DNA from 2 places in the Ewingella sp. C233 genome. Region 2 is predicted to be linked to the other one. Evidence: predicted binding sites of a transcription regulator. Region 2 holds the regulator's gene; the other holds the start of a gene.
What was found. Region 2 encodes PhoB, which activates phosphate uptake and scavenging genes when phosphate is short. Its sites were predicted from a motif close to CTGTCATAAAACTGNCNNAT; they were not measured.

Region 1 (16,068 bases), on a different contig from region 2:
ATTCTCATGACATTACCCCGGATTAAATGGAATACTAGCCACCAAAGCAGAGACTTTATGTCTGATTTCTCCTCTATTGCCTATAGAGTGCTCAACCCTTGCAGGCTGTGGCCTGTACGCGTTTTTTGATGCGAAATATGTAGTAATCCTGTTGTCTGAAAGGTTACTTTTGTCCCTCAAATTGGATTTGTCAGGTTACCTATGTCTAACAGCGCATTGAGTGTTGTGATCCTTGCCGCAGGCAAGGGGACACGCATGTACTCCAATCTCCCTAAAGTTCTTCATCCATTGGCTGGCAAGCCGATGGTTCAGCACGTTATTGATGCTGCGACGAGCCTCGGCGCGAACAATGTTCATCTGGTTTATGGCCACGGCGGTGACTTGCTCAAGCAAATCCTGACAGGCAGCGGTCTGAACTGGGTGTTACAGGCCGAGCAATTGGGTACAGGCCATGCCATGCAGCAGGCGGCGCCCCATTTTGCCGATGATGAAGATGTGTTGATGCTCTACGGAGACGTTCCGCTGATTTCAGTCAACACGCTGGAAAAATTACTGAAGGCGAAACCGGAAGGCGGCATTGGCTTACTGACCGTCGTGCTGGATGACCCGACCGGCTATGGCCGCATAGTGCGTGAAAATAACACAGTGACCGGCATCATTGAGCAGAAAGATGCCAGCGCTGAGCAGCTGAAAATTAAAGAAATTAACACCGGGATTTTGGTGGCTAACGGCGCGTCACTGAAACGCTGGTTGAGCAAGCTCAACAACAATAACGCTCAAGGTGAGTATTACATCACCGACATTATTGCCATGGCCCATGCCGAAGGGCATCAGATTGCCACCGTTCATCCGGCGCGTAACAGCGAAGTGGATGGGGTGAATAATCGCCTGCAACTCTCCCGTCTAGAACGCGTGTATCAGAGTGAACAGGCTGAACGTCTGTTACTGGCTGGCGTGATGCTGCTGGACCCGGCGCGGTTTGATCTGCGCGGCGAGCTTGCTCACGGTATCGACGTACAGATTGACGTCAACGTGATCATCGAAGGTCAGGTTAAGCTCGGCGATCGCGTCAAAATTGGCGCCGGTTGTGTGTTGAAAAACTGCGTGATTGGTGACGACTGCGAAATCAGCCCGTACAGTGTGTTTGAAAATGCCGTACTGGAATCCGACTGCACCGTGGGCCCGTTCGCCCGCTTACGTCCCGGAGCCGAATTGGGGCAAGGCGCGCATGTGGGTAACTTTGTCGAAGTTAAGAAAGCACGGCTGGGTAAAGGCTCAAAAGCCGGACATCTCTCTTACCTTGGCGATGCGCAGATTGGTGACAACGTGAACATTGGCGCGGGCACCATTACCTGCAACTACGACGGTGTGAATAAACATCAGACGGTTATCGGCAATGATGTTTTTGTCGGTTCTGATACCCAACTGGTGGCGCCGGTGACGGTGGGCAATAACGTCACAATCGCGGCGGGTACCACGGTGACCCGTGACGTTCCGGACAATGGCCTGTTACTGAGCCGAGTGGCGCAGGTTCATAAGCCTGCTTGGTTGCGTCCGCAAAAGAAAAAATAATTTTTTTGCAGCTACAGTTAACTCAGGCGTAGTTCGCTGCGCCTGAGTTAACTGTAGCTGTTTTGGTCTGTGTTTTCTCTGGAGAACGCAGACCAAAACATAATAATCCCCAACTTCTACCAGGCTCGGGGAACCCGGAAAAAACCGGATATCAATCAGGTCAGGCTTCAAACAAGGTCTGTGAACAGACCTTAAATAGGAATAAAACTGATGTGTGGAATTGTTGGCGCAGTAGCGCAACGCGATATTGCTGAAATTCTGTTGGAAGGTTTACGCCGTCTTGAGTATCGCGGCTATGATTCGGCCGGTTTGGCGATTATCGATGCCGACGGAAAACTGGGCCGCCTGCGCCGTTTGGGTAAGGTACAGATGCTGGCAGAAGCGCTTGAAGCGCATCCGCTGCACGGCGGTACCGGCATTGCGCACACCCGCTGGGCAACACATGGTGAACCTTCTGAAGCAAATGCGCACCCGCATGTGTCTGATTATATTGCGGTCGTGCATAACGGTATTATCGAGAACCACGAACCTTTGCGCGCGCTGCTGATTGAGCGTGGCTATCGTTTTGACTCGGAAACCGATACCGAAGTGATTGCGCATCTGGTGCATTGGGAACAACTGCAAGGCGGCACGTTGCTGGAAGTGGTTCAGCGTGTGATCCCACAACTGCGTGGCGCTTACGGCACTGTCATTCTCGACCGCCGCGACCCGTCCGTGCTGGTGGCCGCCCGTTCTGGCAGTCCGCTGGTGATCGGCCGTGGCGTTGGAGAAAACTTTATCGCATCCGACCAGCTGGCACTGCTGCCTGTCACCCGTCGCTTCATGTTCCTGGAAGAGGGCGATGTGGCAGAAGTGAAACGTCGTTCAGTCAGCGTTTATGACAAAAATGGTCATGCAGTTGAACGCGCTGAAATCGAATCTAAAGTGCAGTATGACGCCGGTGATAAAGGCGAATTCCGTCACTACATGCAAAAAGAGATCTACGAGCAGCCGCTGGCGATTAAAAACACCCTGGCCGGGCGCTTCAGCCACGGTAAGGTTGATCTCAGCGAACTGGGTGAGAAAGCCGACGAGATCTTGTCCCGCGTTCAGCACGTGCAGATCATCGCCTGTGGCACCTCTTATAACTCGGGAATGGTGGCACGCTACTGGTTCGAGTCTCTGGCGGGTATGCCTTGTGATGTCGAAATTGCGTCAGAATTCCGCTACCGCAAGTCTGCCGTTCGTCCGGGTAGCCTTATCATCACGTTGTCGCAGTCTGGCGAAACTGCCGATACGCTGGCAGCGCTGCGCCTGTCCAAAGAGCTGGGTTATCTCAGTTCTCTGGCGGTGTGTAACGTAGCGGGCTCCTCGCTGGTGCGTGAATCCGATCTGGCGCTGATGACCAAAGCCGGTACGGAAATCGGTGTAGCGTCCACCAAAGCCTTCACCACTCAGCTGACGGTTCTGCTGATGCTGGTGGCGCGCATGGGGCGTCTGAAAGGGATGGACGAGAAAGTCGAACATGACATCGTTCACGCGCTTCAGGCATTGCCTGCTCGTATCGAACAGATGCTGTCGCTGGATAAAACCATCGAATCGCTGGCGGAAGGTTTCTCTGACAAACATCACGCACTGTTCCTCGGCCGTGGAGATCAATACCCGATTGCCATGGAAGGTGCGCTGAAGCTAAAAGAGATCTCCTATATTCATGCTGAAGCTTATGCGGCAGGTGAGTTAAAACATGGTCCGCTGGCGCTGATTGATGCCGATATGCCGGTTATCGTCGTAGCTCCGAACAACGAGCTGCTGGAAAAACTGAAATCGAATATCGAAGAAGTCCGCGCTCGTGGTGGTTTGCTGTATGTGTTTGCCGATCAGAACGCCGGTTTCACTGACAGCGAAGGCATGAAGATTATTCAGCTGCCACACGTCGAAGAGATCGTTGCGCCGATTTTCTACACCGTTCCGCTCCAGTTACTGTCCTACTATGTCGCGCTGATCAAAGGCACCGACGTAGACCAGCCGCGTAATCTGGCGAAATCTGTGACGGTCGAATAACCGCCTCAGTTTTCCGCTTCTAAGCGCCTCTCGTGGGCGCTTTTTTATTTCTGCGCCGCAACAAGGTATAGTCCGCCTTTTACTGAGGTACTCTGCGCAATGCCGACCCCTTCCTCCACCCGGATTAACAAATATATCAGCGACAGTGGGATCTGTTCCCGTCGAGATGCCGATCGTTACGTCGAAAATGGGCAGGTGTTCATTAACGATACGCTGGCCGGATTAGGCGCTCTGGTATTTGCCGGAGATGTGGTGACCGTGAATGGCCAGCCTATCGGTCTGCGGGATGAAAACGATCCGGTGCTGATCGCGCTGAATAAACCGGATGGGATCATTACGACGATGGATGAGCGTTTAGCGAATAACATCACGACTCTCATTCACCACAGCAAACGCATCTTCCCAGTAGGGCGTTTGGATAAAGACTCGCAGGGGTTGATTTTACTGACGAATCACGGTGACCTGTTCAACAAAATCCTGCGCGCCGGTAATGGCCACGAAAAAGAGTACGTCGTCACCGTCAACAAGCCGGTAACTGACGCGTTTCTTCGCGGCATGGGCGCGGGTGTTCCGATCTTGGGCACCGTGACCAAAGAGTGCAACGTGACGAAAGAATCCGAATTTGTATTTCGGATCACGCTGGTACAGGGACTCAACCGTCAGATTCGCCGCATGTCTAAGCACTTTGGCTATGACGTCACCCGGCTTGAACGCGTCCGCATCATGAATATCAACCTGGGCGAATTGCCACCGGGTGAATCACGGGAGTTGACCAACGTTGAACGGCACGAGTTATTTAAACGCATTGAAAACTCAGCATCTGACGAATAACGGGCGACACTTTCACTCTTCCTGATCGCTGCGTTTAGACAAGGTCACAGGAATTTTCACGGTACCCATCAAAAACAGCAATGTCATCACTGTCATCGAAAGCAGCCCCGCACGTGTCACTCTTGCCCGCGAGCGCTGATAAATCGGCGTCAGTACTGCAAGATCCTGCGGCACTGCCCCGCTTTTCACTATCATTGTCTGAAAACCTGCATCACTGAGATAGGGAATGACCGTCAGATTTTTTACCGTGAGGAAGGTTTGCGGGCTCAGCGTGGATACTTCGGCGGTAAACTTTTTCATGCTGAAAGTCATCGCTGTCAGCATCACCATACTCACTAACGCGACACCCAGGGCCTGCCCGATATCTCTGGCCGCCGCCTGCATTCCACCCGATTGCTGGGCGTCCCGTTCAGGCAGTGCGCTGGTGATAAGAAAAGGGGCATTGGCGGCAACGGTGCCCATGCTGGCACCGATCAGGCAGAGTCCCGACGTCACTATTGCCATGTTGAAATTCAGTCCCTGAATGCCGCAGGCGGTGATCGCCGAGCCTGCCATCCCCAGCAATAAACCGGCCCGGCACTGGCGGCGTGGGTTACGCTGGCGGAAAATCAGCGGTAACCCCATCGACGACCCGGCCAGGCAGACGGCAAATGGAATGATCATCAGGCCGGTATTTACGGCATCCAGCCCTGCCACCACCTGCACAAAACTGACGACTACGAAAATCCCCGAACTGTATGCAAAGAAGATATACATGGTCAGATACAGCCCCGCACGAACCTGCGCTGTGCGTAAAAAAGACTGTGGGATCATCGCACTGCCAGTGGTACTTTCGCGAAGTTTTTCCCAGCGCAGCATCGCTATCAAAATCATCAAACCTAATGCGACCAGTGTCAAAGCCGGGCTGAAGCCGAAAAGAGTAAAAGGAGGGCTGAAGGGGGTTAACAGTCCCCAGGTGGATATCTGCAAAATGCCAAAGACCACGAAAAACAGACCCAGCGTTGAGAGAATAAAACCTGCAAAATCAAATCCTACACGCCGTTCGGGTTTGGAAGGGGACGGAATCATGCGTGAACAGAGCAGGATCACCATCGCCAGAACCGCCAGAACGCCGAAAGCCCAGCGCCAGCCCAGCGTATCGAGCAGTAAACCGCACAACACCGGGCCCATCGCAAAAGAGAAACCACTGGCAGCACCCAGCGCACCAAATGCAATCGCCTGCTGACGTCCTTGAAAACTACCGGTAATAATGCCAAATACCGCCGGAATCATCAGGCTTCCACTGATGCCCGCCAGGATCCTTGCTGCCCAGATGAAAACGTTTATTGAGGGGGAGAAAACCGCGATAGCTTCCGCCAGGAAATAGAGAATGCAGCCTGTACGGAATGTCTTACGCCAGCCAATAATCAGCCCGAGCATTCCTCCGGCAATCATAAAGGTGCCAGCGACCAGGGGATACATGGTGTTGGCTGTGCTGATTTGCGACATCGACGCACCGAGATCGCGCATAAGTGCGCTGGTGGCGATACTTAAGGTCACGTTATCTGCCGACGCCAGAAACTGAGCGAGGCACAGAACCAGAAGAGGCAAACCAATGGCTTGTCGGTTAAGGCGTAATTTTTCAGCCATCTCTTTTTTCCTGATGATTTCAGCTACGCAAAAGCGCGCAACCTGATAAACAGAGTGCGCGCTAAGATATCGGAATAATAATCAATGGGTTATTACCCGGCCTGTGACGTTAATTTTTCTTTTTACGATCCGCAGTCAGATTCCCTGACTGCGCAACTTTAGTTTTTGTTGGCAGATTTCGGGTTCCGAACAGGAACAGCACGGTCATCAGCGCAGTGGCAATCATCCCAGCGCGAGTTGCGTTCAGTCTCGACATTTGATAATCCTGCGTCAGAGCCGGAACATCTTTTTGCACGATGCCGTGATCGAGCATCAGGGCAGAGAAACCAGCATCACTCAGATAAGGGATCACTGTCATTTCTGACACTTTAGTTTGGGTATCCGCGCTTAACGCAGTATCTCCGCGCGCTGCGCCCTGAAAGCCCATGGTCACCGCCGTCAGCATCACCATGCCACATACCGCAACCCCAATCGCCTGACCGACATTACGGGATGTCGCCTGCACGCCACCGGACTGCTGTGCATCCCTTGAAGGTAATCCACTGGTCACAATATAGCTGGAGTAGGCGGAAACGATCCCCATACTTACGCCAATTAAACACATACCGATCGGCACAATGATCGAGAAGCTGGAAGGGCCAAAACCGAAAATGCACAGAACGGACCCTAAAGTCCCGATTAACAGCGCTGACTGGCACATGCGTTTCGGATTGGCGTTTTTCCACACCACCGGCAGCCCCAGAGAGAAAATCACCACGCCTAAGGCGAAGGGTAAAATCATCAGGCCCGTCTGAATGCCGTTCAACCCGGCAACGACCTGTACAAAACTGACGGTTACAAAAATGCCAGAGCCGTAGGCCAGGAAGATAAAGGCAGTCAGATATAAGCCATTGCGCACCTGTGGTGTGGAAAGGAATGACATCGGGATCAGCGCACTGCCGACGGAGGCCTCACGATGACGTTCCCATTTCAGCATCAGTGCCAGAACCACTAAACCAAACAGCACCAGAAAAGGCGCGGGGCTTAAACCAAACACAGTGAATGGCGCAGCGAACGGAGTGAATAAACCCCAGCTGGATACTTTCAGGAAACCGAGAATGACGCTGAACAGACCAATCACAGTCAGCACGACACCCGGTAAGTCGAATTTCACTTTACGTTCAGGTTTTGCCGGTGTCGGGATGATGAAGGAGCCGACGAAAATCACCACACACAGGCAGGCGATGGCTGCGAAAGCGTAGCGCCAGCCAAACTGATCCACCAGCGTGCCGCAGATAAGCGGGCCTGCTGCAAAAGAGACGCCGCTGGCCGCACCGATGGCGCCAAATGCGACGGCCTGATCGCGACCTTTAAAATTACTGGCGATTAATCCCAGCACTGACGGGATCATAAAGCTGCCGCCGATACCGGAAAGCAGGCGTGCGCCGTAGGTGAAGATTTGCATATTCGGTGAGAAGAACGCGGTCAGCTCGGCGCAAAACAGTAATGCACAACCGATGCGGAAGGTTTTCTTCCAGCCAATAATCAGCCCGACCATCCCGGCCGCGACCATCAGTGAACCGGCCGCCAGAGAGTACATGGCGTTAGCAATGCTGATTAAATCCATCGACGCGTGGAGATCTTTAACCAGCGCACCCGTGGCGATACTCAGCGTGGCGTTATCCCCCGAAGTGGACAACTGAGCCAGACAAAGGACCAGTAATGGAAGCCATTTGGCCCAACCTGACACCGAAAGGGTGGAAGGCGGTACGGCAAGTGGCTCAGTGGCATGTATTGCCATAAGAAATACCTCGTCAAAGTGTGCAGAAATAAAAATTTTAAAAAATATGGTTAAAAAATGAGCAGCATAAAGCCGTCCGGCTGTTTACAGCCGGATAGGAAATCTGTCTAAGAAGGAGACCCCTGACCAGTCAGGTAAGGGGTCAGGCTCGGTTATCGGGAAATTGGCTGTACTTTGCCGCCAAGCACCGTGCCCCAGACCTGAATGTCTTTCAGATGCATCGGCTCAACGGCCAGCGGGTTTTCTTCCAGAATGGTAAAGTCAGCCAGTTTGCCGCACTCAATGCTGCCAATGAGATGATCGAGCTTCATGGTGTAGGCCGCACCGACGGTCATGGCGTGCAGGGCTTCTTCGACGCTGATTTTTTCGCGCTCACCCAACACACGGCCTGAGGCTGTAACACGGTTCACGGCACACCAGCCGGTAAACAGCGGGTTAATTGGCGTGATGCCACAGTCGCTGTGGAAAGCAAACGGAATTTCGTGACGAACGGCGCTGCCGCAGGCATTCATGCGGTTAGCGCGTTCCGGACCCATGGTTTTGCCATAATGCTGATCGCCCCAGTAGTAGATGTGGTTACTAAAGAAGTTAACGCACATACCGAGCGTTTTAATGCGTTTGAACTGATCTTCGCGCAGCATCTGGGCATGTTGCATACCTGCCCGATGGTTTATCGCCGGAATGCGGTTCAGGGTTTTCTCGACCGCCTGAATAAACGCTTCTGAGGCTTCGTCACCGTTGCAATGGCAATGGACCTGATAGCCGCGCTTCATGATTTCATACACCTGCGTGTCAATTTCTGCCGGTGTGGCGTTCCAGGCACCGTTCATACCGGATTTGAAATATCCCGGAGCTAACATTCTGCCGGAACCGCCCTGAATCGAACCGTCGAGGAAAATCTTCATCGGGCCGAAAATCATTTTATCGTGACCGTGTTTCATCACTTCTGCTGCAAACTCTACCGCCTCAACAAAAGGTTTTTTCACAAACGGAGGGCCGTAAGCCACCAGCAGGCGGATTGGGAACTCTTCGGCGCGGGTCATGCGGATATAGTTGGCGGCCAGCTCAGGATTATCGAAATCTGTTAAGCCCATATCGGCAGCGGAGGTGCACCCTGCACGGAAGGCTTCCTGACCAAAATTACGAATGGCCCGTTCGGTCGTTAATGCATCCCAGAAACCGTACTTTTGCAGTACCGGTCCCATGGCAGCAAATTCCACCAGCTCGCCGTGCAGCGAACCATCTTCATTCTTAACGATGCCCTCAATCTGGCTGTCAGCATCGATACCGCAATCGGACAGTGCTGCCGTATTGGCGCCCATCAGGTGGATACTCATATGGATCACCGCCACGGGGCGGGTGGTTGAAACACGATCCAGATGCTGACGGCCAAGCTTTTCGCTGCCGAAATAGATCGGATCAACGCCCCAGGCTATCAGCGGTGCGTGCGGGTCAGTCATGGTTCTTTCGACTTTCTGCAACGCCTCGACCACTTCATCAAAGGAGCGGCAGCCTTTCCAGATTTTACCGGTGTAGTCAGGGCGGTCATAAAAGCCGACATAGGGGAATTGCCACATGCCGCCGCCGGTCGTATGGGAGTGGGCTTCAATCAGGCCGGGCACAATAACTTTGTCGGCAAAGGTGTCATCAAGAACATAATCCCCCCACTCTTTCAGCTCATCCAGTGAACCCACACCCAAAATCCTTCCGTCTTTGACTGCCACATGGCTGGCTTCCGGCAGGGAAGGGCACATGGTGATGATTTTCCTGGCTGAATAAATCACAGTAGTTTGAGCAGACATAAATAATCCTCGAAGAGAGTGAATTTTCCTGGCACCGCGTGAGGTGGAACCCATAGATTGGTATGAATGGCGCTATGCTATTCCTGGCATTGGATGTATAAAAGAGCCAAAACATCCCTATATAAAGGTGCCAATTTGCCCACGCCGTTACCTTTTGAAATCACCGGACTGACACTGAAGCCGGGGCGCAAACTCTCGCTCCAGCTCTATGTCGCGCTGCGTGAATTAATTATAGGGAATCCCAAAAGTAGCGGGGTCAAACTTCCGGCCAGCCGTGAACTGGCGCAAATGCTGGATATCTCCCGCAATACGGTGGTGAACGTGTATGAACGCCTGTTTGCCGAAGGTTTTATAGAAACCCGTGTGGGGGATGGAACCTATGTAGCACTGCTGCATACACCGCCTAAAAGCGCGCAATCCGGCGAAGTATTAGCCATTGAGCCACAGTTGCATGTCGGTTACCGCCTGCCCACGGCGTCGCTCTTTAACCATCACCGTATTCACGAAGGTGCTCCCCGGGCCTTTCGCATCGGTATGCCCGCAATCGACCTTTTCCCTTTTGATGTCTGGAGCCGGCTGCAAACCCGTTTTTGGCGCAGTGAACCGATGTCGCATATGGGGTATGGGCATCCGGCGGGTGAGCCGCAGCTGCGGGAACTGATCGCGCAATATTTACGTCATGCCCGTGGTTTGAAGTGTGACCCTTCACAAATCGTTATCACGCTGGGCGCGCAACAGGCGATTATGATCTGCTCGGCGTTATTGTTACGTCCCGATGATGAAGCCGTGATTGAAAACCCCTGCTACTGGGCCGCTGCGGGCGCTTTCTCCTGTTTTGGTGTCAAAATGCATGGGATCGGTGTCGATGACGAAGGGCTGCTGACCGGGCAGTTAAAACAGATCCCTAAAGCCCGGATGGCCTATGTTAGTCCCTCTTGTCAGTATCCTACTGGCGCGACGCTCTCCATGGCCCGCAGGATGGAGTTGTTGCATTGGGCGCAAGAGAATAAAGCCTGGATCATTGAAGATGATTATGACGGCGAATACCGTTACAGCGGAACGCCGTTAACCCCGCTGGCGGCCATCGATCAAAGTAACCGGGTGCTGTATATCGGCTCTTTTTCCAAGGTGATGTATCCGGGATTGCGTTTAGGTTATCTGGTGGCGCCAAAGCAGCTGGTGGATCAATTCCTGCTGATGCGCACCATGACCAGCCGTCAGCCACCGATGAATGACCAGATGGCGATGGCAATGTTCCTCAGCGAAGGGCATTTTCAGCAGCACACCCGCCGTATGCGTCGCGCGGCGCTGGCCCGACGCGATGCTTTGCTTGAAGCCTGGAACCAGCATCTCAGCCACATTGGTGACATGCCGCAGGTCTCTTCCGGTCTGCATGTTACGATCCCATTACCCAGCCTTGAAACAGAACAGCGTTTGGTGGCGCAGGCGTTGGCCGCGGGCATAGAGATCACACCGCTCAGTGCGTCGTGGCTGCCCGGCAGCCTGGAGACACCGGTTGGTCGCTATGGGCTGGTGTTGGGTTTTGCTTGTGTGAAAGTCCCCGATATTATTCTTGCCGTCGAAACTTTAAAGCGCGTCTGGACATAGCGATTGCCCGAATTGTGACCGCTGTCATAAAACTGTCATATTACGTACATTTTACTGTCACCAAACTGTCCTATTTTCCTCCTGTGCCAAACACTTTATGAATCTCGACCTGAGTCGAATCTGATAATAAAACCACCAGGAGTGGAACATGAAATTGATGCGTAACACCGTCGCCGGTCTTGTAGCAGCGACTTTTTCCCTCACAGCAATGTCTGCTTTCGCTGCCACTAACCTGACGGGCGCTGGCGGAACCTTCCCTGCACCGGTTTATGCCAAATGGGCTGATGCTTATCAGAAAGCGACCGGCAACCAGGTGAACTACCAAGGTATTGGTTCTTCCGGTGGCGTAAAACAGATTATCGCGAAGACCGTTGATTTCGGTGCATCAGATGCGCCAATGAAAGAAGAAGACCTGAACAAAAATGGTCTGTTCCAGTTCCCAACCGTGATCGGTGGCGTGGTACTGGCGGTGAATCTGCCGGGTATCAAATCCGGTCAACTGACGCTGGATGGCGCAACGCTGGGTGATATCTACCTCGGCAAAATCAAAAAGTGGAACGACGCGGCCATTGTTAAGCTTAATCCCGGCGTGAAACTGCCAGACACCAATATCGCGGTTGTTCGCCGTGCTGACGGCTCAGGCACCTCTTTCGTGTTCACCAGCTACCTTGCTAAAGTTAACGCCGAGTGGAAAGACAAAATCGGTGCAGGCTCAACCGTAAACTGGCCGACGGGCCTTGGCGGTAAAGGGAACGACGGCGTCGCCGCCTTCGTACAACGTCTGCCGGGTTCAATCGGTTACGTAGAATACGCTTACGCTAAGCAGAACAGCCTGGCTTACACCAAGCTGGTAGACGCAAGCGGCAAAGCCATCAGCCCGACCGAAGAGTCCTTCAGTGCGGCTGCTAAAGGCGCCGACTGGAGCAAAACCTTCGCTCAGGACCTGACTAACCAGAAAGGCGACAACGCTTGGCCAATCAGTTCCACGACGTTCATTCTGGTTTACAAAGATCAATCGAATGCAGAACACGGCGCAGAAGTGCTGAAATTCTTCGACTGGGCTTATAAAAATGGCGGCAAACTGACCACCGATCTGGATTATGCAACGCTGCCAGAAGCCGTGGTTGAACAAGTTCGCGCAGCATGGAAGACCAATATCAAAGACAGCAGTGGTAAAGCACTTTACTAACCCATCATCCTTCACCTTGAATGATTTTGAGTTAGAGTAGGCGTGTTTTACCTCATTCCCTCTCCGGCCGGAGAGGGAATTAAATCTGAATAGAAGAGAGTGGTATGGCTGAATACAAGCCGTCTATCAAAGCACCCGGTAAACACGGTGACATTATTTTCGGCGCGCTGGTTAAACTGGCAGCGCTGATTGTGCTATTGCTGCTGGGCGGAATTATCGTCTCGCTGTTTATCGCTTCTTTACCGAGCATCGAAAAGTTCGGTTTATCCTTCCTGTGGAATAAAACCTGGGATGCCCCGAACGAGCAGTTTGGCGCACTGGTGCCGATTTACGGCACGGTCGTGACCTCTATTATCGCCCTGCTGATTGCCGTACCTGTCAGCTTTGGTATTGCACTGTTCCTGACTGAACTTGCCCCTAACTGGCTGCGTCGCCCGCTGGGTATCGCGATTGAATTGCTGGCGGCTATTCCCAGCATCGTTTATGGCATGTGGGGGCTGTTTGTCTTCGCTCCGCTGTTTGCCACCTATTTCCAGACCCCGGTCGGCGACGTGCTGTCCGGTATCCCGATTGTTGGCGCGCTGTTTGCCGGTCCGGGATTTGGTATCGGTATTCTGGCCGCTGGCGTGATCCTCGCCATCATGATCATCCCGTACATTGCCTCCGTCATGCGTGACGTGTTTGAGCAGACCCCGGTGATGATGAAAGAGTCGGCTTACGGCATCGGTTGTACCACGTGGGAGGTGATCTGGCGCATCGTGCTGCCGTTCACCAAAAACGGCGTGATTGGCGGCATTATGCTGGGCCTCGGCCGCGCGCTCGGTGAAACCATGGCGGTAACCTTTATCATCGGTAACACCTATCAGCTCGACAGCGCATCGCTGTATATGCCGGGTAACAGTATTACCTCGGCGCTGGCGAACGAATTCGCCGAAGCCGAAGCGGGCCTGCATACTGCAGCACTGATGGAACTTGGTCTGATTCTGTTTGTTATCACCTTTATCGTGCTGGCCCTGTCCAAGGTGATGGTCATGCGTCTTGCTAAGAAAGAGGGTCGCTAGATGACGACGATGGAAATGCAAAGTAACGAAGCACTCTTGCAGTCACGCCGCAAACGTCAGGCGTGGCGTCGTCAGAAGAACCGTCTGGCACTGCTGCTTTCGATGGCGACCATGGCCTTTGGTCTGTTCTGGCTGGTGTGGATCCTGTTTACGACGGTCGTCAAAGGCGTCGACGGCATGTCACTCGCCCTGTTTACCGAGAACACGCCGCCACCCAATACCGCAGGCGGCGGGCTGGCTAACGCCATCGCAGGCAGTGGTTTACTGATTTTGTGGGCCACGGTGATTGGTACGCCGCTGGGCGTATTGGCAGGGGTTTATCTGGCGGAATATGGCCGTAAATCCTGGCTGGCCGAAGTCATTCGCTTCATCAATGACATTCTGCTTTCCGCACCGTCGATTGTTGTTGGCTTGTTCGTCTACACCATTGTGGTGGCGAAAATGGGTCACTTCTCCGGTTGGGCGGGCGTGCTGGCGCTGGCGTTACTGCAAATTCCGATTGTTATCCGTACCACAGAAAACATGCTTAAGCTGGTACCGGACAGCCTGCGCGAAGCGGCGTACGCGCTGGGAACACCGAAGTGGAAGATGATTTCAGCCATTACGCTGAAGGCGTCGGTCTCCGGGATTATGACCGGTATCCTGCTGGCGATTGCCCGCATCGCCGGTGAAACGGCGCCGCTGCTGTTTACGTCGCTCTCCAATCAGTTCTGGAGCACCGACATGATGCAGCCGATTGCCAACCTGCCGGTGACCATCTTCAAATTTGCCATGAGCCCGTTTGGGGAGTGGCAGCAACTGGCATGGGCGGGCGTATTGCTTATCACCGTCTGCGTGCTGGTACTGAATATTCTGGCGCGTGTGATTTTCGCCAAGAAGAAGCAATAAGCGAATTCATTATTGAGGGCAGGCGATTGCGGCTGTCCTCACTGTTTACCCGGCGTCGCCACGCGGCGCGCGAAAGATAAAAGAGAGATGTCTGAGAATGACTGATGCATCCAACAGCAAAATCCAGGTTCGTGACTTGAACTTTTATTACGGCAAATTCCACGCGCTGAAAAATATTTCCCTGGATATCGCCAAGAACGAAGTCACGGCCTTTATCGGCCCGTCGGGCTGCGGAAAATCTACGCTGCTGCGTACGCTGAACAAAATGTACCAGCTTTATCCCGATCAGCGCGCCGAAGGCGAAATCCTGCTCGATGGCGAAAATATTCTGGTCGATAAGCAGGACATCGCGCTGCTGCGCGCCAAAGTGGGCATGGTATTCCAGAAACCCACGCCGTTCCCGATGTCGATTTACGACAACATCGCCTTCGGTGTGCGTCTGTTTGAAAAGCTGTCGCGTACCGACATGGATGAGCGCGTACAGTGGGCGCTGACCAAAGCGGCGCTGTGGAACGAGTCCAAGGATAAACTGCACCAGAGCGGCTACAGCCTGTCTGGTGGTCAACAACAGCGTCTGTGTATCGCGCGCGGCATTGCCATTCGCCCGGACGTGCTGCTGCTCGATGAGCCATGCTCGGCGTTGGACCCGATCTCCACGGGCCGTATCGAAGAGCTGATCACCGAGCTGAAGTCTGACTACACCGTGGTTATCGTGACCCACAACATGCAGCAGGCGGCACGCTGTTCGGACCGCACTGCGTTTATGTATCTGGGCGAACTGATCGAATACAGCGACACTGACTCGCTGTTCACTTCGCCAGCGCGTAAACAGACCGAAGATTACATTACTGGCCGTTACGGTTGAGGTAAGAAAAATGGATAACCTGAACTTAAATAAACATATTTCCGGCCAGTTCAATGCAGAGCTTGAACACATCCGCACTCAGGTGCTGGCAATGGGCGGGCTGGTTGAGCAGCAACTGACGGACGCTATCACCGCGATGCACAATCAGGACGCGGAGCTGGCGCAGCAGGTCATCAAAGGTGATGACAAAGTGAACATGATGGAAGTGGCGATCGACGAAGCTTGCGTGCGCATTATTGCCAAGCGCCAGCCGACCGCCAGCGACCTGCGCTTAGTGATGGCGATCATCAAAACCATTTCCGAGCTGGAACGCATCGGTGACGTGGCAGATAAAATCTGCCGCACTGCGCTGGAAAAGTTCTCGCACCTGCATCAGCCATTGCTGGTGAGTCTGGAATCTTTGGGCCGCCACACCGTGCAGATGCTGCATGATGTGCTGGACGCCTTTGCCCGCATGGATCTCGACGAAGCGGTGCGTATTTACCGTGAAGATAAGAAAGTGGATCAGGAATACGAAGGCATCGTGCGCCAGCTGATGACCTATATGATGGAAGATCCGCGCACCATTCCAAGCGTGCTGACCGCGCTGTTCTGCGCCCGTTCTATCGAACGCATCGGCGACCGTTGTCAGAACATCTGTGAATTCATCTTCTACTTCGTGAAGGGGCAGGATTTCCGTCACGTTGGCGGTGATGCGCTGGATAAGTTACTGACAGATAACAAAGAAAAGAAAGACTGATCGGTCAGCTAAACCGTTGAAATGAAAAAGGCCTCGAATGAGGCCTTTTTGCTTTCTGAACAAA
Region 2 (16,068 bases):
ATACGCTGGGGCCGGCCATTTTTATCGCTTCGGCCGAACCGTAAAACAGCCCGGTTCCGATGGCCGAACCAAGCGCCATAAAACGAATATGCCGGGTCGTCAGGCCGCGCTTTAATTTAGTCGCAGGCGGTTCTTTCTCAACGGACGGTTGCTCAACTGAGTGCTGCATGTAATTAATCCAATTTCTGTTTTCATCAAATCTGATGAGAGACTTTACTCAAACCAATGAAAAAGCCACGGAAGGGATCCCGTGGCCTGTTTGGCGAAAATCAATTATACGATCTAAACATCACTTGCGTGAACCTTCAATACGGATCACTGATGTGCAGTAACGCTGCGCGGACCGCTGATTTTGTCGTAAATTCCGACCAACACCAGCATCACCACTGAAGGCGGCAACCATGCCAGACCCTGCGCCGCCAGCGGCAGGTGCGAAGTCCAGGCTGGCATAAGGTCTGCCAGTGCAGACGTTTTGATGCCATCAATCACACCGAACAAGAAGCTGACCAGCATCACCGGTGCCATGATACGGGTGGTGTTATTCCACCAGCGCAGCGTGAAGCTCAGCACTACCAGCGCGATACACGGCGGATAAATCGCCGTCAGCACCGGGATGGAAATCTGAATCAGATGGCTCAGGCCGAGGTTCGAGACCAGCATGGAGAACAAGCCCAGAATAAATACCAGCGTCTTATAAGAGAGCGGCAAATATTGCGCGAAGAACTCCGCACAGGCGCAGGTCAGGCCAACCGCGGTCACCATACAGGCAACGAAAATCAGTGCGGCCAGGAAGAAGGTGCCAACGCCACCAAAAGTATGGGCAACATAAGCATGCAAGACAACCGCGCCATTGGTCGCATCCGGTACCAGTGAGGCACTGTTTTCACCGAGTTTAAACAGGCTCAGGTAAACCAGCATCAGGCCCACACCGGCAATCAAACCCGCCATGACGGTATAACGGGTCAGCAATTTGGCATCGCTTACGCCACGTGAACGCGCTGCGTTCACAATGACGATCCCAAAGACCATCGCGCCCAAGGTGTCCATGGTCAGATATCCATTCACAAAACCGCTGGAGAACGGCACAGTTTGATAGACTTCTGTCGCCGGAATACTTTGGCCCGCAGGCCACAACACGGCGGCAATGCCCAATACACCCAGCGCGACAATTTTCAACGGCGCGAGGAAGTGGCCGACAGTATCGAGCAATTTCCCCGGATAGAGGGAAATGCCAATCACCAGCGCAAAGTAGATCACGCTATAGATGAACAGCGGCATCGGGCCGTCACCGGTCAGTGGCGCGATCCCGACTTCGAAAGAAACCGTTGCCGTACGCGGCGTGGCGAACAGCGGACCCACGGCGAGATAACAGACCGTCGCCAGCAGTAAACCGGCCGCACGGCCAATCGGCGTACTCAGGGCGTCAACACCACCACCGACGCGCGCCAGCGCGATCACGGTCATCACCGGAAGGCCAACCGCCGTCACCATAAAGCCGGCAGCTGCCCACCAGACTTCATGGCCAGCCTGTAAGCCGACCATCGGTGGGAAAATAATGTTCCCTGCACCGACGAATAAGGCGAAGGTCATAAAACCCAGCGCCAGAATATCTTTGCTTGCTAAACGAGTACTCATGATTGGTGTCGTGTTGCCTGTTCAAATGAATAAAAGTGACCGTTGCTGGCACCCTGCTCTTTCGTCATGAGACAACGCCGCGATGAGCGCGCGTTAACATCGATGTGAGGGCAGAAAGGAGCTTATAAACGCCTGATGATATGCAGATAAAGATGTTGTTATGCAGGGAGTATCGAGCGACAGCGGGAGCTAAGGTAAACGTTTATAGTGCGGAAAGGCAAGTCGCGATCCAAAAAGCAGAGTCTTCCACCAGATAATTACAACAAAGCAGTAAATACCACTAAATAAGCGTTAAAACACGTCACATGATATGTATGATTTATGAACATACGAAGCACAAGATATGCACGATTGACAATAAAAGTGCGCAAAACTACCAGATTACAGTCATTTCACGCACGTTTATAAAGTGTTAACAGAAGGTTAACCTACTAGTTTTTCAGGTCACCAAATACGGGCAGCGATATCTACGACCCGTTTCAGCTTCTCCCACTGCTGCTCTTCACTCAGGCTGTTTCCCTCTTCCGTTGAGGCAAACCCACACTGCGGGCTGAGGCAAATCTGGTTGATATCAAGGAATTCGGCCGCTTCTGCAAGACGGCTTTCCACCGTTTTCGCCAGCTCCAGTTCGCCAGATTTAGTGGTGATTAAGCCCAGAACGGCCTGCTGATGACCCGGCTTGATGAAACGTAAAGGCGCGAAGCCACCGGAGCGCTCGTTGTCATACTCCAGGAAGAACGCATCGATGTTGACGCCGCCGAACAGAATCTCAGCTACCGGCTCATACCCGCCTTCGGAGATCCAGGTCGAGCGGAAATTGCCCCGACAAACATGCAGACCAATCACCAGATCGTCGGGTTTACCGGCAATCGCTTTGTTCAGCACACCGGCGTAAGTACGCGCTAACTCTTCCGGAGAATCACCGCGTTCGCGAATTTGCTTCTTCTGATCTTCCGAGCACAGATACGCCCAGACGGTATCGTCGAGTTGCAGATAACGGCAGCCAGCGTCATAGAACGCTTTGATTGCGTCACGATACAACTGCGCCAGATCGTCAAAATAGGCGTTCAGATCCGGGTAAATCTCTTTGCTGATTGCGTCACGGCCGCCGCGAAAATGCATCACGCTTGGGCTCGGGATCGTCATTTTCGGTGTGGCAGAACCGCTGATGCTTTTCAGGAAGCGGAAATCTTCCAGCATCGGGTGGTCACTAAACCCCAGCTTGCCGGTGACTTTGATGCTGCGCGCTTTGGTTTGTACGCCGTTGAACTGAATCCCCTGAACTGCATCGTAACCTTCTACGCCGTCCAGCCCCTCGAAGAAATCGAAATGCCACCACGCGCGGCGAAACTCACCGTCAGTAACCACTTGCAAACCGGCTTCACGCTGTAGCTCAACCACGCGGCGGATCTCGGTATCTTCTACTGCGCGCAGCTGGCCGGCATCAATCTCACCCGCCTGGAATTGCTTACGCGCATGCTTAATGGCCGCCGGACGTAAAAAACTGCCTACCACGTCAGCACGGAAAGGGGGAAGAGTACGTTGCATGAAAATCTCCTGAAGGTGCCTCCCGCCAGAGGCAGGGAGCCAATGATTCACAAAGTGAATAATCACTTAAAGTTACATAAAGCCATCCAGATGGCTAAACATCTTTAAGGCTATCCTGTCATGCCAAGGTTTCACCGACAAACGAGGATTTTTCATGGGACGTGAAGGAAATTCATGATGGCGATGAGATTCGTGCAAGGCAAAAAGGGAAAGCTGCTCTGTCAGCAGCTTTCCGGTTTATTCCGGATGCTTAACCCGTACTCCGCTGTTTTGCCCCGCAGGTACAATCAGCCGTTGCGGCAGAGTGAACATAAAGCGGGTGCCGGTGCCCACTTCACTGATGATATCGAGCTTGGCGTTGTGGTGGCTGAGTGCATGTTTGACGATCGCCAGCCCCAGTCCGCTGCCGCCGGTCTGGCGGGAACGGGCCTTATCAACGCGATAAAAACGCTCCGTCAGGCGTGGTAAATGCTGAGGGGCAATACCCGGTCCGTTATCGCTGACCTGAAATTGCGCACCGAGTGGCGTCTGCTGCCAGCTGACTTCAATCCGGGTACCCGCTGGCGTGTGATTGACCGAGTTATAGACCAGGTTCGAGACCGCGCTGCGCAGCTGATCTTCATTGCCAAACACCTGCAATTTGTCGTTAACGCGAAACACGATGTCGTGACGGCCACTGCTCAGCGTCTGCACTTCCCGTTCAAGCATTCCCAGCATCAGCGGCATATCCACCCGCTCATTGAGATCAATATTCGCGGCGGCTTCAATGCGCGAAAGCGTCAGCAGTTGCTTAACCAGCCCGTCCATGCGACGGGTCTGCTCCTGCATTGTGTCCAGCGCTTTGCTGCGAAAAGGCTCTTCCAGCTTCTCGTCTTCCATCATCTCCAGATAGCCCTGCAACACCGTCAGCGGCGTGCGTAATTCATGGCTGACGTTGGCGAAGAAGTTGCGACGGGCACCTTCGAGCTGGCGCATCTGAGTGACGTCGCGCGCCACCATCAGCAACTGCCCTTCCGAATAAGGCATGACACGGAATTCGACATAGTGATCGTTGTTCAGCTGTAAATTCAGGGCACGGTCAAAGTCGCGGTTCTGCACCCAGGCGCGAAATTCCGGGTAACGCAGCAAGTTGAAAATATGCTGCCCGTTATCTTCCGGCCAGCGAAAGCCCAGCAGCTCCTGCGCCAGACCGTTGCACCAGAAAATATTCCCCTCTTCGGTCGCCAGCACTACCGCATCAGGCAGCGATTCTGCGCCGCTGCGAAAACGTTTGATCAGTTGACCGAGTTCACGCCGCCGCCGTCGGTTGCGCATCTGCATCTGGTTAAGGCCATAAAACAGCGGTTCCCAGCTCCAGCGGCCATTTGGCGGAGTAATGCTGCGGTCGAGCCACAGCCAATGAGAGAGTTTAAGCTGGTTATAATAGTTCCAGCCCAGCGCCGCCAGCAGGGACGCAAAAAGCAGCCATCCGAAATGGCCGAAGAAAATACCGATGATCAGCGCCGGCAGGCAGAACAGGAACAGTTCCCCGGCCAGCCGTTTCCAGGACAGACGTTCTAACACACAGTAACTCCGTCAGTTGTTCTCTACCCTAAATGATTCGTTACCCTAAATAATTCAAGTCGCCTGCAGCTTGAAGTATGACGGATATTAGTAGCGTGTTGAGAACCGGTACCCGGTCCCACGTACGGTTTGAATCATCCGATCGTGCCCGCTGGTTTCCAACGCTTTGCGCAGGCGACGGATATGAACGTCCACTGTGCGATCTTCCACATACACGTTAGTGCCCCAAACGTTATTGAGCAACTGTTCGCGGCTGTAAACACGTTCGGAATGGGTCATAAAGAAGTGCAGAAGTTTGAACTCGGTCGGGCCCATGTCGAGCGCCTGCTCGTTCGCCATCACGCGGTGTGATGACGGGTCGAGGATCAGGCCCTGCATGTCGATCACCTCTTCCACCGCCATCGGTGAAATCCGGCGCATCACGGCTTTAATACGCGCCACCAGCTCTTTCGGTGAGAACGGTTTGGTGATGTAGTCGTCAGCACCCACTTCCAGCCCGCGCACCCGGTCTTCTTCTTCACCACGTGCCGTCAGCATCATGACAGGGATTTCACGCGTTAACGCTTCGCGTTTAAGGTGTTTGATGAACTGTATGCCGGAACCGCCCGGTAGCATCCAGTCGAGTAAAATAAGTTCGGGGAAAGGTTCGATTAACCGAGCGATTGCCGAGTCAAAATCTTCTGCTTCAATTGCCTGATAGCCATTCTGTTCCAGTACGAAGCAGACCATTTCACGGATCGGAGCTTCATCTTCAACCACTAATATACGTCTAGCCATCGTAGATCCTGCCAATAGGTTAGCGATCAATTGTTTGATTGCGGGAGGCATTATGCGTCAGTTTTGTGACAGATTTATGAAAAAAAACCAGCAACCGAACTAAGTGTAGCTAAGCCTTCATTATTACGTCATGCCGCTGAAATCCGGCTGATTTATCAGGGACAGCCGACCCTGCTGGCGTTTATACTTTGCGACACTCTTTGCGACACTGCATCGTGGCACACTTCATCACGGGAGTTTCATGCGCCTGATCCATACTTCAGACTGGCATCTTGGTCAGTACTTTTTCACCAAAAGCCGTGCCGCCGAGCATCAGGCGTTTTTACGCTGGCTGACGGAACAGGTGGAAAATCATCAGGTTGACGCCGTGATTGTGGCCGGAGATATCTTCGATACCGGCTCCCCACCGAGTTATGCGCGCGAACTGTATAACCGCTTTGTGGTGGAACTGCAAAAAACCGGCTGCCAGTTAATTGTTCTGGCCGGAAATCACGATTCGGTTGCGACGCTTAATGAGTCACGCGAACTGCTCTCCTGCCTCAATACCCGGGTGATTGCTACCGTCGGCGAAGATTTGTCGCAGCAGATTCTGGTGCTTCATCAACGTGACGGCACGCCCGGAGCGGTGCTGTGCGCCATTCCGTTCCTGCGCCCTCGTGATTTGATTGCCAGTCAGGCTGGTCAGTCCGGTAGCGACAAGCAGCTGGCATTGCAGGAAGCCATCGCCGCACATTATGACGCACTTTATCAGGCCGCCGTGGCCGAACGTGAACGCCTCGGCGTGCTGATACCGATCATCGCCACCGGTCATCTGACCACCGTCGGCGTCAGCACCTCTGACTCAGTACGCGACATCTATATCGGCACGCTCGACGCTTTCCCCGCACAGGCTTTTCCGCCGGTAGATTATGTGGCCCTCGGGCATATTCATCGCGCCCAGTGTGTGGCGAAAACCGAGCATATCCGCTACAGCGGCTCACCGATTGCCCTGAGTTTTGACGAGCTGGGCAAAGTGAAAAGCGTCTATTTACTCGATTTTGATGGCGCGACCCTCAACGCCATCGACACGCTGGAGATCCCGCAATTTCAGCCGATGCAGATGATCAAGGGCGCGCTCGTCGACATCGAACAACAACTAAAACAGTTTACTGACGCTGAGACCGACAAGCCGGTGTGGCTAGATATTGAAGTCGCCACGCAGGATTATCTCAGTGATATTCAGCGCCGGATTCAGGCCCTGACCGCCGACCTGCCGGTCGAAGTGGTGTTACTGCGCCGCAGCAAAGAGCAGCGGCAAAACAGCATTTCGCAACAAGAAAAAGAGACCCTCAGCGAACTGAGCGTCGGCGAGGTATTTGAACGCCGTCTGGCACTGGAAACCGGGGTAGATGAAAACCGCCAGGCGCGGATGCGCACCCTGTTCGCTCAGGTGGTGGAACAGGTACAAAGCGGCACCTCAGCCGAGGAGAACGCATCATGAAAATTCTCAGCCTGCGTCTGAAAAACCTGAACTCACTGGAAGGTGAATGGAAGATCGACTTCACCGCCGAGCCCTTTGCCAGTAACGGTTTATTCGCGATTACCGGCCCGACCGGCGCGGGGAAAACCACCCTGCTCGACGCCATTTGTCTGGCGTTGTATCACCAGACACCACGCCTGAACGTTTCACCGACGCAAAACGAGCTGATGACCCGCCACACGGCCGAATCTCTGGCGGAGGTGGAGTTCGAAGTCAAAGGCATCGGCTACCGCGCCTTCTGGAGCCAGCGCCGCGCCAAAAATTCACCGGATGGCAATTTACAGGCCCCCAAAGTCGAGCTGGCGTTACTGGCCGACGGCAAAATTCTGGCCGACAAAGTGCGCGATAAACTTGACGCCATCGCCCAGCTTACTGGTCTGGATTTCGGCCGTTTTACCAAATCGATGATGCTCTCGCAGGGGCAGTTTGCCGCATTCCTGAATGCCGACGCCAATGACCGCGCCGAACTGCTCGAAGAGCTGACTGGCACTGAGATCTATGGCCGCCTGTCGGAACAGGTGTTCGAACAGCATAAACAAGCGAAGAATCAGCTTGAAGGTTTGCACCAGCGCATGGCGGGCATTGAGCTATTGAGCGAAGAGCAGCGTCAGTTACTGGAAAGCCGACTGGCGGCGGTCAGTGGGCAGGAGCAGCAGTTAAGCCAGCAATCTCAGATGCGCCAAAAGGATCTTAACTGGCTGCAACAGTGGCAAGTCGCACAGCAAAAACAGGCCGAATACCAACGCCAGCTGGCAGCCACGGAACAGGATATCGCGCAGGCCGCGCCGCAGTTACAGCAACTGGCGCGCAGCGAACCGGCTGAAAAACTGCGCCCGTTGCTCAATGACCGCAACCGTATTCGTCAGGAAAATCAGGCTTTATCGCAGCAGATCACTGACCTGACGCAGCAACAGGAACAGCAGCTGGCCCAGATGACGCCGTTGAATCAGGCGCTGGAACTGGCACGTACCGCCCGTCAGCAACAGATGCAGATTCAGGAGCAGCAACAAAAGCTCATCGACGAACAGGTACAGCCCCTCGACAACCAGATTGCCCAGTGGCGAAAAACGCAGGCAGACGCGTCGCAGTCGCTCACGGAGGCGAATCATCAGGTCCGTGAGCAAAATGCCGCGCTCGAACAACTGACCGCCCAGCGCGCCCAACTGGAAGCCCAAAGCACTCAGCATCAGGCCCAACAGACCCCGCTGACTGCGGCCCTGAGCACCCAGCAGCAGCAACAGGCGGAGCTGGAGAAACAGCATCCCCTCGCTGCGTTGCGTTCACGTCAGGCAGAACTGGTGCAACTGCGGCCGGTGCGCCAGCAGCTGTTTTCCCTGTCCCAGCTGTACCCGCAAACAAGCCTGCGGGTCGCACAGCAGACCACCGAATTCACACAGCGCCAGACCGAACTGGCCGTTGCAGAACAACAGCTGGAACTTATCCGACAGCAATTCAAACAGCAGAAAGCTCATCTTAATGATGTTGAAAAATTGCTGGAGCAGGAAAAGCGGATTGTCAGTCTGGAAGCCGAACGCGCCCGTCTGCAAACCGGAGAAGCCTGCCCGCTGTGCGGCTCGACGTCTCATCCGGCCATTGAACGCTATCAGGAGATTAAACCGTCTGAAACAGCGCAGCGCGTGGCAGAAATGCGCGCGAAAGCCGAAGCGTTACATACCGCCGGTACGGAGCTGCGGACCAGAACTGAAAGCCTGAAAGAGCAGCAGTTACGTCTGCAAAACAGCCTGACACAAGACCAGCAGCAACTGGACTCTCACCTGAAGAGCTGGCAGCAGCTTAGCGCGCCGTTGCAATTATCCTTCACTTTGCAGGACGCTGATAAGCTCGGGCAATGGCTGGAACGCTGCGAACAGGATGAACAACAGTGTCAGCGGCATCTCACCAGTCATGAGCAGGCCGAACGCCTGCTGCAACAGGCCAAAGATGCGCTTGCCGCCGCCGTCAACCAGCAGCAAAACGCCCGCCAGCAAGCAGAGCTATTAACTGAACGCTTTACGCTGATGCAGAAAAATCATGCTCAGACACAGCTTCAGCTTACGCGCCTGCAACAGCAGTTCAGCGACACCGAAAAAGCACTGGCGGAACTCAGTGCTCAGCGCACCGCCCTATTTGGTGAACAGCAAATTCCTCAGGTGCGTGAACAGCTGCGAACCCAAATGCAGGCGTGCGAAAACACTTTCCAGCGGGCATCAGAACAATTACTGAAAGCCCAGGAGCAGCGCGATCGTCTGGCCGGCCAGTTGGCAACGTTGAACCAACAGCAGCAGCAATCTGCTATACGTTTGCAGCAGGCCGAAGAAGCGTGGCAGCAGGCGCTTAACGCCAGCGAATTCAGCGATGAATCGGCGCTGATGCAAGCTCTGCTCGACGATAATTTGCGCCAGCAGTTACAGATACGCAAAGAGCAGCTCCAGCAGCGCCAGGCCGAGCACCGCGCCCTGCTCGAACAAGCCAACGCCACGCAGGCACAGCTGCGCGAGATTCGCCCGGAGACACTCGGTGATAATGACCACGATGCCGCCATGCTGACGGCTGAACTGAGCCAGCTCTCCCAACAGCTGAAAACTCTGCAACAACAACTCGGCGAGATCCGCAACCAACTGACCAGCGACATTACGCGTCGCGAAGGCCAGCAGGCGTTGATCGCGCAGATTGCGCAGTCGCAACAGTTCTGCGATGACTGGGGTTATCTGAATGCGCTGATTGGCTCCGGCGATGGCGCTAAATTCCGCAAATTCGCGCAAGGTCTGACGCTGGATCATCTGGTCTATCTGGCGAATAAACAGCTGGAGAAGCTGCACGGTCGTTATCTTTTACAGCGTAAAACCAGCGATGCCCTGGAGTTACAGGTCGTCGATACCTGGCAGGCAGACGCGGTACGAGACACCCGCACGCTCTCCGGCGGCGAAAGCTTCCTGGTCAGTCTGGCCCTTGCACTGGCGTTATCCGATCTGGTCAGCGATAAGACCCGCATCGATTCGCTGTTCCTTGACGAAGGTTTCGGCACACTCGATGCCGACACCCTGGACACCGCTCTGGATGCCCTCGACAGCCTGAATGCTTCGGGGAAAACCATCGGCGTCATCAGTCACGTCGAAGCGATGAAAGACCGCATTCCGGTGCAAATCAAAGTCACCAAAGTGAACGGGTTAGGCGTCAGTCGCCTGAGCAGCCAGTTTAAAGTGTGATCCTCATAAACCGCCAGCCATCCGCTGGCGGTTTGCACATTGAACGCTCAACATCCCTCCCTTCTTTCTGCTTTGCGCACCGGTGCAGTGCATCTCTTTTTTGCCGCCTGCTGAAAATCCGGGTTTTACTGTTCATGCACACTATGGCACGGCCTGTGCTTGAGGTTATGTAGACAAAAAAATTGCAGTCCAGACTGCAACCGAGTGGATCACCCGCAGAGAGGCCAGCCGATGAAAGAGACTAAACCTGAGACGCTTTCCACAGAGAACCGCCGCCGCCAACTGATGCAGTGGCTGTCAATTACCGGTGGCGTAATGACGCCCGGCGGCATGATCCCGACCACTGTTTTTTACCAAAGCAGTGGCAACCCAAACGGTTTGCATGCGCCATCACGCAGACCGTTTTCTTTTGGAAGAGTGAAAGAACAAAAGATTTAGAGCGAGAAACGCCCCTGCGGCCATAACCAGGCCGCGCCGCGTACACCGCTGGAATCCCCGTGCGTCGCTTTGAGCAACGGCGTTTCGCACTCGCCGCCGAATACCCACTGTTTCAGCAACAAAGGAACGGTCTGATACAGACGGTCAACGTTGCTCATGCCGCCACCCAGAACAATCACATCCGGGTCGAGGATATTCACCACGTTCGCCAGCGCCTTGGCTAAACGGCGCTCGTAGCGGCCAAGTGCCAGTTCAGCCACCGGATCACCGCCTTCAGCCAGTTTGATGATTTCCGCGCCCTTCAGACGTTGAGTGGAAAGACGGAAATAGTCCTCCTCAAAACCGGTACCTGAACAGAAAGTTTCTACGCAACCTGACTTACCGCAATAACACGGTACTTCCTGAGCAAAGCGGATTTCGTCTTCGTCAGGCCACGGCAGCGGGTTATGCCCCCACTCTCCGGCGTTGCCGTTGCCGCCCGCGTGGGCTTCGCCATTCAATGCAATGCCAGAACCACATCCGGTGCCGATGATCACAGCAAACACTGTTTTTTTCCCAGCACCTGAGCCATCCGTCGCTTCGGATACCGCCAGACAGTTGGCGTCGTTGGCAATGCGCACTTCGCGCCCTAACAGCGTGGCGAGATCTTCGTCCAGCTGCTGACCGTTCAGCCACACCGAGTTGGCGTTTTTAACCTTGCCGGTGAACGGCGACAATGTACCAGGGATCCCCAGCCCCACGCTACCGCGGTGGCCGGTGGCTTTTTCGGCGTCAAGCACCAATCCTTCAATGGCTTTCAGGGTCTTTTCGTAGTCATTACGTGGCGTATCGACACGCTTACGGAACAGTTCATGGCCTTCATCCGACAACGCGATCACTTCAATTTTTGTTCCACCTAAATCAATGCCAATTCGCACGGGTGCCTCACTTGGTTGGGGTCTTCGCTTCAGGGTGTTCAGGTTACTCAGTGTAGAACCCAATGGCGCGTCTGCGGGAAGATTTCCTAACGACGCACGCCGCTCAATTGGGTATCATGCCGCCCTGCATTCTATAAATCAGCGTACCACGGGTGCGCACGGACAGGGATAACATCATGTTATGGTTTAAAAATTTGTTGGTCTACCGTTTGAGCCGTGAAGTCTCTTTGTCTGCCGACGAGATGGAAAAGCAGTTAAGCGCCTTTACCTTTACGCCTTGCGGCAGTCAGGACATGGCGAAGACCGGTTGGGTCTCCCCTATGGGTTCTCACGGCGGCGATGCGCTGACCCACTCGCATAATGGTCAGATCCTGCTGTGTGCCCGTCAGGAGCAAAAGATCCTGCCGTCTCCGGTCATCAAGCAAGAGCTACAGGCCAAGATCGACCAGATCGAAGGCGAACAACACCGTAAACTGAAAAAAACTGAGAAAGACTCGCTGAAAGATGAAGTGCTGCACACGCTGATGCCGCGCGCGTTCAGCCGGTTCAGCCAGACTTATATGTGGATCGACACCGTTAATGATCTGATCATGGTTGATGCCGCCAGCGCCAAGAAAGCCGAAGATATGTTGGCGTTGCTGCGCAAAAGTCTGGGCTCGCTGCCTGTCGTTCCGCTGACCATGGAAAGCCCGATTGAGCTGACGCTGACCGAATGGGTGCGCTCTGGCGAAACGCCGGCCGGTTTTACCTTACAGGATGAAGCTGAACTGAAAGCCATTCTGGAAGAAGGCGGTGTGATCCGCTGTAAAAAACAGGCACTGGTCAGTGATGAAATCGCCACGCATATCGAAAACGGTAAACTGGTAACCAAACTGGCCGTGGACTGGCAGGAGCGTATCGCCGTGGTGCTGGCCGATGACGGCAGCATTAAACGCCTCAAATTCAGCGATGTGATCCGCGAACAGAACGACGATATCGACCGTGACGACTTCGCGCAGCGTTTCGACGCAGACTTTATCCTGATGACCGGTGAGATTGCCGCACTGATCAAAAATCTGGTCGAAGCTTTGGGCGGCGAAGCACAACGCTAATAGACCCGTCATAAATAGACCCGTCATACTTCACATCGCAGGTGCGTTGTCCGCGTTCGCTCACCCGGTTCACTCCTCTGAGTAAGGTCACCGGAATTCGTTCACTTGCTGCCTGACTGCAACGTGAATTATTGAGGGTATAAACCGGCCCAATGTAAAAAGGACGCAAATGCGTCCTTTTTTATTGTTAACCGTCTCCGGTCAGACATTATTTATTCAGGAACTTGCACAGATAAGCTGTAGACTCAACAACTTGAATGTTGAATTCACTGTGACCCGGTACATAGAATTTTTCACCCGGCATAAACACCTGCCAGTCCAGTGAGCCTGGAATTAACACTTTCAGGGAACCGAGCAAAACAGTCATCTCTTCAGGTTTCTCGGTGCTGAAGGTGTACTCCCCTTTCTCCATCACGCCGACGCTGGCTGAACAACCGGCGCTGTCGCTGTCAAAACCAATCGACTTTACCTTCCCTGCAAAATACTCATTATTTTTCAACATAGATTGGCCCTTCGCGATAAGTTTCAGAATCTCCATATTAGGGTTAGAAAAGGGCTGCTGTCACTGATTATTGTTGGTTTATGGGCGACTCCCGAGGCGTGCCGCAAAGGCAGGACACTGATTTGATTTTATTGTGACGCAGTGCCATTCTGAACAGTTGCTACTTCCCCCGCCCTTTCTTATTTGCAGGCTACGCTCATGTCTTTGCCGCTGGAACTTCACCGTTTACTGCCTTCATTTCTCAGCGCTGCGCAAAGTGAGAATTTTTCGGCTGCTGCGCGCCAGTCGGGCGTGACGCCGGCCGCAATCAGCAAAAATATCCGCGTGCTGGAAGAGAAACTAGGGCTGCGCCTGTTTGCCCGTAATACCCACAGCGTGGTGCTGACCGCCGAGGGTAAAGCACTGTTGGCGCAGATCCAGCCACTGTGGCAGGCGTTATCCGCCACGCTCGACAGCGCCGCCAGTCGCGAAGGTCAGCCTTCCGGCAGCGTGCGAGTGAGTGTCATCCCCGGTTTTGGTCAGCTGATGCTGATGCCGCTGTTGCCTGAGTTTCTGGGTCGCTATCCGCAAATCCATCTCGACCTTTCGCTGGAAGCGCGGGTGGTGAATCTGGTGGCCGAGGGGTTTGACGTCGGCATTGGTAACCGCGTCGATCCGGACAGCCGCCTGATTGCGCGCCAGCTAAACCCGATGCGTAACATCCTGGCGGCCTCGCCCGCCTATTTGCAACAGCACGGAGTGCCGCAAACGCCGGATGAATTAGCGCAGCATCAGTGTCTGCTGCACCGCAATCCGGGTAATAATCAGGTGGTGAGATGGCCGCTGGGAGAGAGTTTCACTACGCGCGAATTACAGGGGCGCATTACCGCGTCCCGGCCGGACTTACTGATTGACGCGGCGCTGGCCGGTCTGGGGATCGTCTGTCTGGCGGACTGGTATATTAATCCGCATCTGCAAAGTGGCGCACTGCGGCCGGTGCTGGAACCGCACTGGCAGCCCGGCGTACCGCTCTGGCTGTATTACGGTTCCGCCGATTTACCCCCGCGCGTGCGGGTGTGGGTTGAGTTTTTACTGCACCATTTTCGTGGCTGATCGCCGTTCACGCGCCAGTATTACGCGCATAAAAAAGGCCTGAATATCAGGCCTTTTGGGATTTTTGCCGCCACAGGGTCAGACAATCAGTTCTGCGGCCAGTTTGGCGACCAGCACGTTGGAGAGCAACACCGGAATACCGAGTTTGCTTTGCAACAGATCACCATGCAGACGGTGATAACCAATGCAGTCGAGCACAACGACTTGTGCCCCCTGCTCTTCCAGTGCCAGCGCGGCTTCGGTCAATTTCTCTTCATCGGCCAGATAAGGGCTGGCGACGGCAAAACAGGGCGCTTTCGGCAGCTTCGCCCATTTGATGGCTTGCTCGGCAATCTGCGATTCAACGGGCACCACGATACCGACCTGATGGGTGCCAACAATGGCGCGGATCAGCGGCGGAATAATACGGTCCGGCTCAAGCAGCATGGCTGTTTTAGCATTCAGGTTTTGAAAAACACCGGTACAGAGCAGCAGGATCGTTTCACAGCCAAGCGCTTCCAGCCAGTCGATCTTTTCCTGCAATCCCTGTTCAACCCGGTGCGATCCCAGCGTGACCTGCGTTCCGTCCAGCAGACGTGACACCAGCTGCGGCTCCCCCTCAGCCGGTGAATAACGTTGCTCTATTTGTTGCCGCGACATACCGTCGAGCAGGCCAATGTGGGTCACTGACGCTTCGGGAAGATATTCCGACAACAACGGCATGATGTCGTTGCGCGGGGCCTGACCGATGGTTAAGGTCGCAAAGGATGTCATCATAGTGATCAACTCCGGCTTTGCAGGTGACGCAAGCTTCCGTACAGCGACAACAACAGTTGATATTCATCGGCATCAAAGAACTGACAGGTGCCGCGACCAAACTCTTTCGCCACTTCAACAGCAAATTTTGCCGCCAGTGCGATGTCAATTTCATGGCTTGCACCGGTTCCGCAACCCGGTACCACCGATTCAGCGGTGATGGCAACGCCAACAACCGGTACATCAGTCGCCGTGGACGGTTGCAAAATACTGTTCAGGTGGTGAACACCGTTGCCGTAAGGCGTGATGTCCTGCGTGGTGATCGGGAAGGTGACCGCCGGTTTGCCAGTGGACATCTCCATGATACGCAGCAGATCTTCAGAGATCCGCAGGATGTAACCCTCTTTCACCGTCGGCGAGATGGCAAAGCCTTTGTGATTGATGATGCGGTTACCCTTGGTGGTATCAATGGACAAAATCGCGTCCACGCCTTCCACCACTTCGTTGTCATTCATGGTGACGTCATCGATAGGCGAGTCCATGAAATCGACGGGATCATGCGGACGGGTTGGCGCATTGGGGCAGATGTGGGTCGTGATGATCACGTCACCGTCGAGGATATCGCCTTTGCGCTGCATGTCGGCCAGCTTCAATGCGCTGGTGACTGCCGCGATGGCGCCGTCGGCATCAGAGACCACGCCGATACGCGTCGGGCGCGCACCGATACCACCGAGACGACCAATAATACCCAGCGTTGGCGCATGGCCTCCGCGGCTTTTCCCGTGGCTGCCAGGCACGGTGATGCGTACAAAATCGGTGCCGCCTTTCGGGCCGTCAGCACGGTGGGTGCTGGCGGTGACGCCGGGATAGCCAGCAAATAAGTCCACTACGTCCTGACCGCTGACGTAAGCACTGTCGATCAATTCGAACACGGTCAATGTCTGTTGCAAACTCATCATGCTTTCCTCTTAAAACATCGCGGCAGGCGCTGCAAGAGCGCATCAACCAAAACTGCCGCGAGATGGGTTCAGCTTTTCATTTCAAC

Region 1: the regulator PhoB is predicted to act here: its motif matches at 11,284-11,303, upstream of pstS (phosphate ABC transporter substrate-binding protein PstS).

Annotation. Positions count from the first base shown of each region.
Region 1 covers NZ_JBUZRI010000004.1:347,334-363,401, reverse strand. The annotation lists gene glmU (bifunctional UDP-N-acetylglucosamine diphosphorylase/glucosamine-1-phosphate N-acetyltransferase GlmU) at 202-1,572, shown strand; gene glmS (glutamine--fructose-6-phosphate transaminase (isomerizing)) at 1,783-3,612, shown strand; partial or broken gene rluF (23S rRNA pseudouridine(2604) synthase RluF) at 3,712-4,440, shown strand; gene ACZRKO_RS19145 (MFS transporter) at 4,456-6,072, opposite strand; gene ACZRKO_RS19140 (MFS transporter) at 6,182-7,852, opposite strand; gene ACZRKO_RS19135 (amidohydrolase) at 8,005-9,654, opposite strand; gene pdxR (MocR-like pyridoxine biosynthesis transcription factor PdxR) at 9,790-11,262, shown strand; gene pstS (phosphate ABC transporter substrate-binding protein PstS) at 11,411-12,451, shown strand; gene pstC (phosphate ABC transporter permease PstC) at 12,556-13,512, shown strand; gene pstA (phosphate ABC transporter permease PstA) at 13,513-14,400, shown strand; gene pstB (phosphate ABC transporter ATP-binding protein PstB) at 14,498-15,265, shown strand; gene phoU (phosphate signaling complex protein PhoU) at 15,276-16,004, shown strand.
Region 2 covers NZ_JBUZRI010000001.1:114,460-130,527, reverse strand. The annotation lists gene proY (proline-specific permease ProY) at 1-169, opposite strand, end outside; gene brnQ (branched-chain amino acid transport system II carrier protein) at 316-1,635, opposite strand; gene ACZRKO_RS00640 (cobalamin-independent methionine synthase II family protein) at 2,080-3,183, opposite strand; gene phoR (phosphate regulon sensor histidine kinase PhoR) at 3,421-4,746, opposite strand; gene phoB (phosphate response regulator transcription factor PhoB) at 4,834-5,523, opposite strand; gene sbcD (exonuclease subunit SbcD) at 5,765-7,003, shown strand; gene sbcC (exonuclease subunit SbcC) at 7,000-10,248, shown strand; gene ACZRKO_RS00615 (hypothetical protein) at 10,480-10,686, shown strand; gene mak (fructokinase) at 10,683-11,603, opposite strand; gene rdgC (recombination-associated protein RdgC) at 11,780-12,694, shown strand; gene ppnP (pyrimidine/purine nucleoside phosphorylase) at 12,903-13,196, opposite strand; gene ACZRKO_RS00595 (LysR family transcriptional regulator) at 13,395-14,288, shown strand; gene ACZRKO_RS00590 (AroM family protein) at 14,367-15,044, opposite strand; gene ACZRKO_RS00585 (DUF1177 domain-containing protein) at 15,050-15,979, opposite strand.